DNA from 3 places in the Methylobacterium sp. Gmos1 genome. Region 2 is predicted to be linked to each of the others. Evidence: predicted binding sites of a transcription regulator. Region 2 holds the regulator's gene; each other region holds the start of a gene.
What was found. Region 2 encodes PhoB, which activates phosphate uptake and scavenging genes when phosphate is short. Its sites were predicted from a motif close to TGTCATNNANCTGTCAT; they were not measured.
Positions count from the first base shown of each region.

Region 1: ACS5PV_RS04710 (inorganic phosphate transporter) is a predicted target of PhoB. The motif match lies at 3,265-3,281, and genes of this name have one in related genera.
Region 3: ACS5PV_RS30525 (YdcH family protein) is a predicted target of PhoB. The motif match lies at 3,120-3,136, and genes of this name have one in related genera.

Region 1 is NZ_JBSNCC010000002.1:339,391-344,133, forward strand. Features, by position in the region: gene ACS5PV_RS04700 (TetR/AcrR family transcriptional regulator) at 1-334, opposite strand, end outside; gene ACS5PV_RS04705 (NAD-dependent epimerase/dehydratase family protein) at 408-1,421, opposite strand; gene ACS5PV_RS04710 (inorganic phosphate transporter) at 1,531-3,177, opposite strand; gene ACS5PV_RS04715 (GcrA family cell cycle regulator) at 3,539-3,772, shown strand; gene ACS5PV_RS04720 (CHASE3 domain-containing protein) at 3,929-4,743, opposite strand, start outside.
Region 2 is NZ_JBSNCC010000018.1:101,179-105,921, forward strand. Features, by position in the region: gene pstA (phosphate ABC transporter permease PstA) at 1-438, shown strand, start outside; gene pstB (phosphate ABC transporter ATP-binding protein PstB) at 467-1,279, shown strand; gene phoU (phosphate signaling complex protein PhoU) at 1,363-2,082, shown strand; gene phoB (phosphate regulon transcriptional regulator PhoB) at 2,160-2,861, shown strand; gene ACS5PV_RS26125 (GcrA family cell cycle regulator) at 3,101-3,616, opposite strand; gene ACS5PV_RS26130 (cell envelope integrity EipB family protein) at 4,167-4,743, shown strand, end outside.
Region 3 is NZ_JBSNCC010000030.1:29,183-33,925, reverse strand. Features, by position in the region: gene ACS5PV_RS30535 (substrate-binding domain-containing protein) at 1-980, shown strand, start outside; gene ACS5PV_RS30530 (acyl-CoA synthetase) at 1,113-2,747, shown strand; gene ACS5PV_RS30525 (YdcH family protein) at 2,920-3,105, opposite strand; gene ACS5PV_RS30520 (YdcH family protein) at 3,305-3,523, shown strand; gene purE (5-(carboxyamino)imidazole ribonucleotide mutase) at 3,668-4,165, shown strand; gene ACS5PV_RS30510 (5-(carboxyamino)imidazole ribonucleotide synthase) at 4,162-4,743, shown strand, end outside.

The DNA of each region.
Region 1 (4,743 bases), on a different contig from region 2:
GGTGGGCGACCATCAGGTCGAGGAGGCGGGCGAGCCGCGCCGGCCCGTCGGGCGCCGCCTCGGCCCGCGCCACCAGGGCGTCGAGCACCCCGATCGTGTGCAGGAAGCAGGCCGCCGCCAGGTCCTCCTTGCGGCGGTAGTAGTAGGTCACGCTGTTCGTCATCAGCCCGACGCTGCGGGCGACGTCGGTGAGCGTCGTGCCCTTCACGCCGGCCTCGTTGATCAGGGCGGCGGCGGCGTGGAGGATCGCGTCGCGCTTCTGGGCGTAGCGCCGGGTCTGGCGCGGCGCCGCGTCGGGAACGGGCGCGGTCTCGGGATCGAGGCTGCGGGGCATGGGGGGATTGAGCACTGTCGCGGGCCCCGTGACAAGCCGGTGATTCGTCGGGGCCACTCTCCCGCCCGCGTCGTCACGCCGTCGTGCCGTAATGCTCCCGGTACCAGGCGACGAAGGCGGGGATGCCGGCCTCGACGGGGGTTGCCGGCACGTAGCCGACGAGGTCGCGCAGGAGATCGGTGCTCGCCTCCGTCCGCTCGACGTCGCCGGGGGGCAGGTCGCGCAGGTGGCGCACGGCCTTGCGGCCGAGCGCCGCCTCCAGGGCGTCGAGCATCGCCGAGACGCTGACCGGGCGGCCGCCGCCGATATTGACCATCCGGTAGGGCGCGACCGGGCTCAGGGTGTCGGCGGCCGAGACGCCGCCCGTGCCGGGCGGGGGAGGGGGGACGTCGACCAGCCTGACGATGCTCTCGACGAGGTCGTCGATGTAGGTGAAGTCCCGCACGGCGCGACCGTGGTCGTAGACCTCGATCGGTTCGCCGGCCAGGATCTTCCGGGTGAACAGGAACAAGGCCATGTCGGGCCGGCCCCACGGCCCGTAGACGGTGAAGAACCGGAACGCGGTGGTGGGGATCTTCCACAGGTGGGCGTAGGAATGCGCCATCGCCTCGCCGGCGAGCTTCGAGGCGGCGTAGATGGTGAGCGGCCACACCGCCAGGTCGGTCTCGCGGAACGGCACAGCCTGGTTGCCGCCATAGGCCGAGGAGGTCGAGGCGAAGAGCAGGTGGCGCACCGGATGCGCCCGGCAGCCCTCCAGCACCTGGAACGTGCCCACCACGTTGCCCGAGACGTAGGCCTCCGGGTGCTCCAGGCTGTAGCGCACCCCGGCCTGCGCGGCGAGGTGCACCACCACGTCGGGCCGCGCCTCGGCCATCAGCGCCATGAAGGCGCCGGGCTCCTCCAGCATGAAGGCGTGGGACGAGAAGCCGGGCAGGGCCGCGAGGTGGGCCAGCCGCGCCTCCTTCAGGGCGACGTCGTAGTAGTCGGTCAGCCCGTCGACCCCCACGACCTCGTGGCCGGCCTGGAGCAGGCGCCGGGCGCAGTGGAAGCCGATGAAGCCGGCCGTGCCTGTCACGAGGAAGCGCATGGCGGGTCCTTGGGGCGCGTGGCTCGCGGGCCCGAGTGCCCGCCGGGGGCGGTTACACGAGGGCGGGCCGGGTTGCCAGACCCGCGCGCCGCCCGCGGAACACGCACTCTCAGAACACGTGCCGCAGGCCCCAGTACAGCACGCCCGCCAGCGTGATCGCCGCCGGCAGGGTGAGGATCCAGGCGAGCGCCAGGTTGCGCACCGTCGCCGTCTGCAAGCCGGTGCCGTTGGCCCACATCGTGCCGGCGACGCCGCTCGACAGGATGTGAGTGGTCGAGACCGGCATGCCGTAGGCCTCGGCGAGCCCGATCGTGCCGGCGGCGACCGCTTCCGCCGACGCTCCCTGCGCGTAGGTCAGGTGCTGCTTGCCGATGCGCTCGCCGACCGTGACGACGATCCGCTTCCAGCCCACCATCGTGCCGAGGCCTAGCGCCAGGGCGACCACGACCTTGACCCAGGTCGGGATGTAGCGGGTGCCGTCGTCGAGGGTGCGCTGGTAGTCCTTGAGGGTCGTCTTCTCCGTGTCGGAGAAGGGCGAGTGCTCGCCGGTGAGGAGCCGCACCGCGTCGCCGGCGAGGTACATGTCGTTGCGCAGGTTCTGCGTCGCCTCCGCCGGCACGTGCCGGATGGCGCCGTAGTTCTTCACCTCGGTGGCAATGTCGTCCGCAAGGCCCGCGAGCGCCGCGAGGCCGTCGGGCGCCGCGAGGGCCTTGGCCGGCGATTCCGCCTTCAGGGCCTCGCCGATCCTCGCCCGGGCGCCGGCGGGGTCGGGCACGGCGGCGGAGCCGGCATGGTCGCGAAACACCCGGCTCGCCCCTTGCGAGCCCTGCACGAAGGCCGGGGTGCTCGAATCCGGCATGGTGCGGTTGAGCGCGTAGGCGGTGGGCGCGGCGCCGATCAGGATCAGCATGATGAGCCCCATGCCCTTCTGGCCGTCGTTGCCGCCATGCGCGAAGGACACGCCGGTGCAGGTCAGGATCAGGAGGCCGCGGATCCACAGCGGCGGCGACGCCTCTCCCTCGGGCGCGCGGTAGAGGTCGGGCCGCCGCACCAGGCGCTTGAGCGCCAGCAGCAGGAGGGCGGCGCAGACGAAGCCGACGATCGGGCTGAACAGGAGCGATTCGAGCACGTTCAGGGCCTGGCCCCAGGCGACGCCGGAGGCGGCGTGGCCCGGCGCCATCAGCTGGTTGGCGAGACCCACGCCGATCACCGAGCCGATCAGCGCGTGCGAGGAGGAGTTCGGCAGGCCGAGCGCCCAGGTGCCGAGGTTCCACACGATCGCCGCGAGCAGCAGCGCGAAGATCATCGCGTAGCCGGCGCCCGAGCCGACCTGGAGGATCAGCTCCACCGGCAGCAGCGTCACGACGCTGTAGGCCACCGCCCCCGTCGAGGCCATGACGCCGAGGAAGTTGAACGCGCCCGACCAGACCACCGCGACGACCGGCGGCATCGAGTGGGTGTAGATCACGGTCGCCACCGCGTTGGCGGTGTCGTGGAAGCCGTTCACGAACTCGAAGGCGAGGGCGATCACCAGGGCGAGGCCGAGGAGCGCGAAGGCCCCGATGGCGAGCGGCGGCTGGCCGGCCCGCTGCATGTCGGAGACGAGGTTGTAGCCGCCATAGGCCAGGCCCGCGGCGAGCACCGCCAGGAAGCCGACCGTCGCCGCCGGATGCAGGCCGTGGTCGAGGCGGGGGCCGGGGCGGGCGCGAGCGGGCGCCGCGCCGGCGCGGTCGGGGGCGAGGGCGGCGTCTGACATGCGGTGAGGCTCCTCGCGACCCTGCCTTGCGCCGGCTCGGGCGGTCTCGCCGCGGGCGCCTGTGCGACCAAAGGATAGGAGCTGTGGATGGCAAGTCGATGACGGCGCCGGAACCGGCCCGGCCGCGCGCGGACCCGTCCGGGGTGAGGAAAAACAGGGGTAAATGCTTAGGGGGCTTGCGTTCTGCGCAACGCAACCCCAAATTCGGATGATCACCGCTGCCCTGTGACGCGTGTGCGCACGGGTCTCTCAGGGCCGCGGTACCCATGGGGGGCGGAATCCGGTGACGGACCTGCCCGCCACGAACCGGCCCGGTACCCTCCTGGTCGAGGGTGACGCAAGGCCAGCGAGTCAGTACCCGATGAACCAGCTCGTGCGCATGTCGCATATCGTGACCGCAGACACCGTCGAGGAGCCCTCCCCGAGCCTCCGGGTTCCGTTCGCCCAATCGGGCGCCTTCGTGTGCAAGTTCATCATCGGCGAGCCGAACGACCGTGCGGTCTGCTGCGGCGCGCCGGTGCAGGACGGCAAGAGCTGGTGCGCCTTCCATCGCCGGATCGTCTTCGAGCCGACCCGGCCGGGGCGGCTGCGCTAAAGCATTTTCCGACGAAGTGGATACCGGTTCGTCGAAGAAAATGCGGCAAAACCAATAACCTAGAGCATCGTCCGATCGCACCGCGATCGGACGATTCTCTAGCAAAGTCCGGCCGGGACCGCTACCCGTCCCGCGCCGTTTTCGCCTCCACCCGTCTCAGGCCGCCCGGCCGTAGATCGGGAAGGCTTCCTGCCGGCCGCGCAGCGGCTGGCGGCTGACCTCGTGCCACTCCGTCCCGGAGGCCCGCGCCGCGTCGAGCGCGGCCTGCGACACGAGCGTGGTGGTCCCGAAGGTCTTGGTCGCCTGCTCGAGCCGGGCCGCGACGTTGACCGCGTCCCCGAGCACGGTGAATTCGAGCCGGTCGTCGTCGCCGACCACGCCGACGAACACCTCGCCGCAATGCACCCCGATGCCGATCCGCACCGGGGGCTCGCCCGATCCCGCGTTCCACTCGGCCACCAGGACCTCCAGACGTCCGGCGAAGTCGAGGGCTTCGGCCGCGGCGTCCGCCCGTGCGTCGGGCACGCCGAACACCACGAGCGCGCCGTCGCCCATGAACTTGTCGATCACGCCGCCGGTCTCCCGGGCGGCCTGGGCGACGCAGCGGCGGAAGCCCGTGACCAGGATCGCCACCGTCTCGGGGTCGGCCCGCTCGGCGATGGTGGTGGAGCCGCGCATGTCGACGAAGGCGATCGCCGCGTGGCGCCGCTCGCCGAGCCGCAGGCCGCCGCCCTGCTCCATGCTGCCGCCGCGCTCGAGCAGCGGCGCCAGCTCGGCGGGCAGGAAGCGCGACAGGGCGGCCCGCCGCGCCGCCTCGCGCAGGGCTAGGACCGCGAGCAGCGCCATGATGCCGACCGACACCACGCTGCCGATCCCGACCATCGCCTCGATCCGGTGGGCGTGCTGCTGGTAGCCCATCAGCAGCGCGTCCTCCTGGGCGCGCATCGCCTCGATGATCCGGCGGATCTCGT
Region 2 (4,743 bases):
GGCTGGGCCGGGGGCGTCGCGCTCGCCATCATCGCCACCCCGGTGATCGTGCGCACCACCGAGGACATGCTGCGGCTGGTGCCCGGCACCCTGCGCGAGGCCGGCGCGGCGCTCGGCGCGCCGACCTCGATCGTGATCCGCAGCGTCACCTGGCGGGCGGCGCAGTCCGGCATCGTCACCGGCGTGCTGCTCGCGCTCGCCCGCATCGCCGGCGAGACCGCGCCGCTCCTCTTCACCGCGCTCAACAACAATTCCTGGTTCAACTCGAACCTGATGGGCGGCGTCGCGAACCTGCCGGTGATGATCTACCAGTTCGCCCTGTCGCCCTACGAGAACTGGCGCCAGCTGGCCTGGGCCGGCGCGCTCCTCATCACCGTCACCATCCTGGGCCTGTCGATCGTGGCCCGCCTCGTCCTGAGCGGCCCGAAGGGGCGCTGACCGCAGAACCCTGCTGGGAGACCACCCGATGAGCGCCACCGCCACCGCCGTGCCGGTCGTGGGCCAGAGCACGGCCGACGAGTCCGCCGCGATCCGCCTCGCCGTGAAGGACCTCAACTTCTACTACGGCGACTTCAAGGGGTTGAAGAACATCAACCTCAACTTCCTCGACCGCCAGGTCACGGCGCTGATCGGCCCGTCGGGCTGCGGCAAGTCCACCCTGCTGCGCACCTTCAACCGGATCTACAGCCTCTACCCCGAGCAGCGGGCGGAAGGCGAGATCCTGCTCGACGGCCGCAACATCCTGGACCCGTCGATCGACCTTAACGAGCTGCGCGCCCGGGTCGGCATGGTGTTCCAGAAGCCGACGCCGTTCCCGATGTCGATCTACGACAACATCGCGTTCGGCATCCGGCTCTACGAGCGCCTCGGCAAGGCCGACCTCGACAACCGCGTCGAGGAGGCCCTGCGCAAGGGCGCCCTGTGGGACGAGGTGAAGGACAAGCTCAAGCAGTCGGGCATGGGCCTGTCCGGCGGCCAGCAGCAGCGCCTGTGCATCGCCCGCACGGTGGCGCAGCGCCCGGAGGTGATCCTGTTCGACGAGCCGACCTCGGCCCTCGACCCGATCTCGACCGGCCGCATCGAGGAGCTGATCGAGCAGCTGCGCGGTGAGTTCACCATCGCCATCGTCACCCACAACATGCAGCAGGCGGCGCGCATCTCGCAGTTCACCGCCTTCATGTATCTCGGCGAGCTGGTCGAGTTCGGGCCGACCAACCGGCTGTTCATGAACCCGTCGAAGCGCCAGACCCAGGACTACATCACCGGCCGGTTCGGCTGAGGCTCACCGACTCGCTTCGCCGGCCCGGCCCTGCCGGGCCGGCGCGCCACACACGCCACCCTCATCGCGGGGAGTCGCAATCCATGTCGAGCCACATCGTCACCTCCTACGATCAGGAGTTGCAGAACCTCCGGCGCAGCATCTCGGAGATGGGCGGCATCGCCGAGAAGATGGTGGCCGATTCCGGCCAGGCGCTCTTGCGCCGCGACGCCGCCCTCGCCCAGGCGGTGATCGCCGCCGACCAGCGCCTCGACGGGCTCCAGCGCGAGATCGAGGAGAAGGCCATCCTCCTCATCGCCCGGCGCCAGCCGCTCGCCGTCGACCTGCGCGAGACGATCTCGGCGATCCGCGTCTCGGGCGACCTCGAGCGCATCGGGGACCTGGCCAAGAACGTCGCCAAGCGCGTCGTGGCCATCGCCGACCAGGTCCAGCTCCAGAAGATCGTCGTCGGCGTGGAGCACATGAACGAGCTGGTCCAGGGCCAGCTCAAGGACGTGCTCGACGCCTACGCCACCCAGGACACCGTCGTCGCCCTCGACGTCTGGGCCCGGGACGGCGGCATCGACGCGCTCTACACCTCGCTGTTCCGCGAGCTCCTGACCTACATGATGGAGGATCCGCGCAACATCACGTTCTGCACGCACCTCCTGTTCTGCGCCAAGAACGTCGAGCGCATCGGCGACCACACCACCAACATCGCCGAGACCATCCACTACCTCGCCACCGGCGAGACCCTGCCGACCGATCGTCCGAAGAACGACCGGTCGAGCTTCGCCACCCTCGACAACCAGACCGAGGTCTGAGGCGGCAGGCCCGCCGGGCTTCCGGTCCGGCGGGCCTTTTCCTGCCATCCATCCTCCGCCGCCCGAAGTAATCCGCGATGAGTACCCGCATCCTGATCGTCGAGGACGAGGAAGCCCTCACCCTCCTCCTGCGCTACAACCTCGAGGCCGAGGGCTTCGAGGTCGACGCCGTCGCGCGCGGCGACGAGGCGGATATCCGCCTGCGCGAGCAGGTGCCCGACCTCGTCCTCCTCGACTGGATGATGCCGGGCCTGTCGGGGATCGAGCTGTGCCGGCGCATCCGCGCCCGCCGCGAGACCGAACGGCTGCCGGTCATCATGCTGACGGCGCGGGGCGAGGAGGGCGACCGGGTGCGGGGGCTCGCCACCGGCGCCGACGACTACATCGTCAAGCCGTTCTCGGTGCCCGAATTGCTGGCGCGGGTGCGCGCGCTGCTGCGCCGCTCGAAGCCCGCCCACGTCGCCGACCTGCTGGTGGCCGGCGACATCGAGCTCGACCGGGTCAGCCACCGGGTGCGCCGCGACGGCCGCGAGCTGCATCTCGGCCCGACCGAGTTCAAGCTGCTCGAATTCCTGATGCAGAGCCCCGGCCGGGTCTTCTCGCGCGAGCAACTGCTCGATGGCGTGTGGGGCCACGACGTCTACATCGACGAGCGCACGGTCGACGTGCATATAGGCCGCCTGCGCAAGGCGATCAACCGTGGCCGCGACAGCGACCCGATCCGCACCGTGCGCGGCTCCGGCTACTCCTTCGACGAGATGTTCGCGCCGGAGCCGTGAGGCTGCCCCTTCGAGACGAACGGAGCAATCTCGACGGCTCGACCATCGGTTGCTCCACCTCCGCGTCATCCCGGGGCCGGGATAGCGGAACCCGGGATGACGCGGCCTCGCCGAATCCCTTCCGGGCGAGCCGCCGGACAGGATTCGTTAGGATTTGAGCGATATCGTCGACGCGTTGGAAGGCATCGCGGCGGAAGCGGCGCGGCGCCGCCTCCGTGTCCTCCGGTGGAACGCGGCCCCTAGCGGAACCCGACGACCTTGCGGTCGCGCCTGCGCTCGGCGGCGGGCTGGTAGGCTAGGCGGCTGTGGTGGGTGCAGTAGGGCAGGCCGGTGATGGCGCGGTCGCCGCAGAAGCGGAAATCGGGCGTCGACGGGTCGCCCATCGGCCAGCGGCACATGAATTCCCGCAGCTCCATGATGGTGACGCGGGCGCTCTCCGGCAGCGCGTCTCCGACAGCGGGCGGCGTGGCCTGATACAGGGCCAGCGCCGGCGGCGCCGGGGCGAGCACCGATGGGGTCTCGCCGGCCGTGCCGGCGGACTCGCCCTCGGCCCGGGGACGGCGGCCGGACGGCGCGGCGCCGTTGGCCTTCACGATGCGCCCGGCGAGGCCGAGGCGGTGGACCTTGCCGATGACGGCGTTGCGGGAGACGCCACCGAGCTCGGCGGCGATCTGGCTGGCGCTGCGGCCGTCGCTCCACAGCCGCTTGAGAAGCTCGACGCGTTCCTTCGTCCAGCCCGGACCCGCATCCATCATCGCCGCCTCCACTCCCCCGACATCACCCATGGAATCGGCACGCAGCCGCGAGCGGCACGCCGTTCGGCCGCGCGGTGAATCCGTCCGATCCTGCTGGTGATCGCCGCCACGCCTGGAGCGGTGGCGACGGGGGTGAACCTACAGGACGGGCTAACACCCGCGCAAGAGTCCGCCCCCCGCCGAGTCGGTTTTTCCCCGCGGCCTCACGGCGGCCGGGACCCGGCCGGGTCGCGCCGCCGGAGCCGGGCAAGGCGCGGCCCTACCGGAGCGCGCCGCGGGCTTACCCTTACCCATCAATGGGTTGCCACGGCGCCCCGGAGAGACCGGCATACCGGGGTACCGCATGATCGCAGGTTGCGCCGTCCTCGCGGCTCCCGACGCGCGGAGGTCGTCGGTGCGGTCTTCGACAAGCGTGGCCGCAGCGCCACGGCCCGGGCCGGCCGGCCGGCGATCGCCGCGCCCCGGAACGTTGCCGGGGGCCGGGGCGGGGCCTATCTTGGAACGACCAACAGGGCCGACGCCAGCACCGACGGCCGCCCCGGGAGACCTCATGCGATCACTCCTCGCGTGCGTCCTGCTCGCGCTCTCGTCGCCCGCGATGGCGGCGGAGGCCGTGCACCTCGCGCCCCACCGCGCCGTCTACGACCTGTCCCTGTCCGGCAGTTCCGGCACCCGCGCGGTCGAGAGCGCCCGCGGCCGGATCGTGTTCGATTTCACCGGCGACGCCTGCAAGGGCTTCGCGCTGCAGTACCGGCAGGTCACGGTGCTGGAGAGCTCGGAGAGCGGCACCCGCACCTCCGATCTGCGCAACACCACGTTCGAGAGCGGCGACGGGCGCAGCTTCCGCTTCCGCACCCAGTCCGACCTCAACGGCAAGGCGGCGGCCCCGGTCGACGGCAATGCCGAGCGCGGCGACAAGGGCCTCGACGTCACCCTCAAGCAGCCCAAGCGCGGCGAGATGGCGGTGCCGGGCGAGGTGCTGTTTCCGGCCGCCCACATGAAGCGGCTGATCGAGGCTGCCCGGGCCGGGCAATCCACTGTCGCCGTCAAGGTGTTCGACGGCTCGGATGACGGCCGCAAGGTCTACGACACCTTGGCGGTGATTGGTCCGCAGCGCGTCGCGGCCA
Region 3 (4,743 bases), on a different contig from region 2:
AGCTCGGGCTCGGCGGCTCGCTGCGGGTCGGGCGGGCGCGCATCGCCGTCGCCGACACCCTGGCGCTCCTGCGCGCGATCGCCCGCACCGGCTCGGTGCAGGGGGCGGCGAGCGCGATCGGCCTGTCCTACCGCGCCGCCTGGGAGCGGGTCAGGACCCTCGAGGCCGAGGTCGGCCATCCGCTGGTGCGCAAGACCCGCGGCCACGGCACCACGCTGACCGAGGCCGGCACGGTCCTGCACGAGGCGCTGGCGGGCGCGGCCGAGGCCCTGGCCCTGCCGCTCGCCCGCGAGGGAAGGTCGGTGCAGGCCCGCCTCGCCGCCCTGGGCGGCGCCCCGCGGCGCCTGACCGTCGCGGCGAGCCACGACCCCCTGCTGATGGAGGTGCTGGCGCTCTGGGGCGGGGCCGAGGTCGCCGTGATGGGCAGCCGCGACGCGGTGATGCGGCTCATGGACGGACGCGCCGACGCGGCGGGCTTCCATTGCGGGGCGATCGGCCCGGCCGCGGCCGGGCCGCCCTTTTCCGACCTCGTCGCCGACCCGGCCTTCCGGGTCCGCCCGCTGTTCGAGCGCGAGCAGGGCCTGCTGGTGGCCGCCGGCAACCCGCTCGGGCTCGGCGGTCCCGGGGACCTGCGCGCCACGCGGGCGCGCTTCGTCAATCGCCAGAAGGGCTCGGGCACCCGGGACTGGTTCGACCGGCTGCTGGCCGAGGCCGGGATCCGGCCCGACGAGATCGTCGGCTACGGGCTGGAGGAGTTCACCCATCAGGCGGTGGCGGCGGTGATCGCGTCGGGGGCGGCCGATTCGGGCCTGGGGGCACGCGCCGCGGCGGAGCGCTTCGGCCTCGGCTTCGTCCCGGTCGGCTGGGAGGTCTACGGCCTCGCTGCCGGTGCGTCGCTGCCGGGGGACGGGCTCGACCGCGTGCAGGCCCTGCTGGCCGAGCGGATCGACGGTATCCCGGGGTATCGCCTGCCGGGGTGACGCACGGTCCCCGCGCGATCGTCCGACGGAATTCGGCCCGCCGCGGGACTTGATTCGACCAATGACCCGATCATCATCCCGCCGGGAGCGTGCGACACCGCCCCTCGAAGCGCCAACCCGGAGCGTGCCGCCATGACCACCGCCTCGTCGATCTACGACCACGGCCTCGACCGGAACCCGGCCAACCACCAGCCGCTCACCCCCCTCACCTTCCTGGAGCGGGCAGCGACGGTGTTTCCCGACCACACGGCGGTGATCCACGGGGCCCTGCGGCGCAGCTACCGCGACCTCTACGCCCGCTCCCGGCGCCTCGCTGCGGCCTTGAAGGCCCGCGGGATCGGGCGGGGCGACACGGTGGCGGTGATGCTCGCCAACACCCCGGCGATGATCGAGTGCCATTACGGGGTGCCGATGGCCGGCGCGGTGCTCAACACCCTCAACACCCGGCTCGACGCCGCGATCATCGCCTTCTGCCTCGACCATGGCGAGGCCAAGGTGGTGATCACCGACCGGGAATTCGCCCGCATCATGGGCCCGGCCTTGCGGCAGGCCGGGGTGACGCCGCTCGTCATCGACTACGACGATCCCGAATACGACGGCCCGGGCGAACGCCTCGGCACCATCGAGTACGAGGCCTTCCTCGCCGAGGGCGATCCCGCCCATCCTTGGGCGATGCCGGGCGACGAGTGGGACGCGATCACCCTCAACTACACCTCGGGCACCACCGGCGACCCGAAGGGCGTGGTCTACCACCACCGCGGCGCCTCGCTGCTCGCCGTCGGCAACGTGGTGGCGGGCAATCTCGGCCGGCACCCGGTCTATCTGTGGACCCTGCCGATGTTCCACTGCAACGGCTGGTGCTTTCCCTGGACCCTGTCGGTGGTGGCCGGCACCCATGTCTGCCTGCGGCAGGTGCGGGCCAAGGCCATGTACGACGCCATCGCGGATCACGGGGTCACGCATCTATGCGGCGCGCCGATCGTGATGTCGCTCCTCATCAACGCCCCGGAGGCCGAGCGGCGGGCGCTGCCGCGCCGGGTCTCGTTCCTCACCGCGGCGGCGCCCCCGCCCGAGGCGGTGCTCGCCGGCATGGCCGAGGCCGGGTTCGACGTCACCCACGTCTACGGGCTGACCGAGACCTACGGCCCGGCGGTGGTGAACGAGTGGCACGCCGACTGGGACGCCTTGGGCAAGGACGAGCGGGCCGCCCGCAAGGCGCGCCAGGGCGTGCGCTATCCGCCGCTCGAGGCGCTGGACGTTCTCGACCCCGAGACGATGCGGCCGGTCCCGGCCGACGGCGAGACGCTGGGCGAGGTGATGTTCCGCGGCAACGTGGTGATGCGCGGCTACCTCAAGAACCCGGGCGCCACCGAGGCCGCCTTCCGCGGCGGCTGGTTCCACTCGGGCGATCTCGGGGTGAAGCACCCGGACGGCTACATCCAGCTCAAGGACCGCTCGAAGGACATCATCATCTCCGGCGGCGAGAACATCTCGTCGATCGAGGTCGAGGAGGCCCTGTTCAAGCATCCGGCGGTGGCGGCCGCCGCGGTGGTGGCCAAGCCCGACGAGAAATGGGGCGAGACGCCGTGCGCCTTCGTCGAGCTCAAGGGCTCCGAGATGGTCTCGGCCGAGGAGCTGATCGGCTGGTGCCGCCAGTCGCTCGCCGGGTTCAAGGTGCCCCGGCACGTGGTCTTCACGGAGCTGCCGAAGACCTCGACCGGCAAGGTGCAGAAGTTCGTGCTGCGGGAGATGGCGAAGGCGTTGTGACGGGCGCCCCGTGAGGGGCCGCGGGGCCTGGCCGGCCGGGGGCTCGCCCTCGGGGGGCCCCGCCGCTCGCTCTGTCGCGCCTTGAGGTCATGGGCGCCTTCGAGGTCATGCCTCAGAGGCAGGGGCCGCCGCGTCGAACGCTGGCGCGGCGGCACGAAGGGCTTTTTCTGGGCTAGTGCATCACGCGGGTGGACGTCGTCCTCAGACGACTGATCTCATCCTTCAGGTGAAGCTTTCGCCGCTTCAGCTCTACAATTCGCAAGTCGTCGGTGGAGAGGTGGGTGATTGCGTCCTGAATTTCGCGCTCCAGGGCTTCGTGCTTACGCTCGAGCTCGGTGAGATGCGTGTGCAGCGACATCAGCCATTGCCTCCTGTCATGTAGGTGACATACGCAGCCTGCCACAGCCCGCGGCCGATGTCGAAGGTATTTGATGCTGCACCTGCGTAATCGGCCGCCGGGCCGGCCCGCAGAGGGGCTGCACAACCCCGGCCGCGCCCTTGCCGCAGGGCGGGGCGTGGTTCATGCTCGGGGCCTATCTCCAGGGCTTGGGGCGGCGATGGCGTTCGAGTTGAGTGCGGAATCGACGGCGGAGTACGAGACCGAGCTGGCGCGTCTGAAGGAGGAGCATCGCGACCTCGACGACGCGATCGAGGCCCTGTCGGGGGTCATGGCCGGCGACCGCCTCCAGCTCCAGCGTCTCAAGAAGCGCAAGCTGGCGCTGCGCGACCGCATCTCCTTCCTGGAGGACCAGCTCACCCCGGACATCATCGCCTGACGACGGCGTCTGGGCCGGGCCGGCCGCCGGGCATTTGCACGAAGGCGCCTCGGCTTGCGCGAATGCAAACGCACCGCTACTGCAAAACGATCGGCTGCGGCCCGCTCGCGGCTTAGCAGCGCTTTCTAGAGGATGCGCTTGACGATGGCGGCAGCGCCCCCCGTCGCGGTGATCATGGGCAGCCAGTCCGACTGGGCCACGATGCGCCACGCCGCCGAGACCCTCGACGCGCTCGGCATTCCTTACGAGGCCCGCATCGTCTCGGCCCACCGCACCCCGGACCGACTGGTCGCCTTCGCCAAGGGCGCCAAGGCCGCCGGGTTCCGGGTGGTGATCGCCGGCGCCGGGGGTGCCGCCCACCTGCCCGGCATGGCCGCCGCGATGACGCCGCTGCCGGTCTTCGGCGTGCCGGTCGAGTCGAAGGCGCTCTCGGGCCAGGACAGCCTGCTGTCGATCGTGCAGATGCCGGCCGGCATCCCGGTCGGCACGCTCGCCATCGGCCGGGCCGGCGCCGTCAACGCGGCTCTGCTCGCCGCCGCCGTCCTGGCGCTCACCGACGACGACCTCGCCCAGCGCCTCGACGCCTGGCGCGCCCGCCAGAGCGCGGCGGTGGCCGAGCACCCGGACACGAGCGCCCCGTGAGCCGCACGCCCTCCATCGCGCCCGGCGCGACCATCGGAATCATCGGCGGCGGCCAGCTCGGCCGCATGATCGCGGTCGCGGCGGCGCAGTACGGGCTGAAGGTCCACGTCTACTGCCCCGATCCCGACAGCCCGGCCTTCGAGGTGGCGGGCCGGCGCACGGTCGCGCCCTACGACGACGCGGCGGCGCTCCAGGCCTTCGCCGACGCCGTCGACGTGGTGACCTACGAGTTCGAGAACATCCCGAGCGCGACGGCCGAGATCCTGGCCGCGCGCCGGCCGCTGCATCCCAGCGCCTCGGCGCTCGCCACCACGCAGGACCGGCTGACGGAAAAAAGCTTCGTCGCCGGCCTCGGCATCCCGGTGGCGCCGTTCCGGGCGGTGGACGACGCGGCGGGCCTCGCGGAGGCCGTCCGCGAGATCGGCCTGCCGGCGGTGCTGAAGACCCGGCGCTTCGGCTATGACGGCAAGGGGCAGGTCATGCTGCGCGACACCGTCGCCGACCCCGCCGCCGTGATGGCCAGCTTGCGCGACCAGCCCTGCATCCTGGAGGGCTTCGTCGCCTTCGAGGCCGAGGTG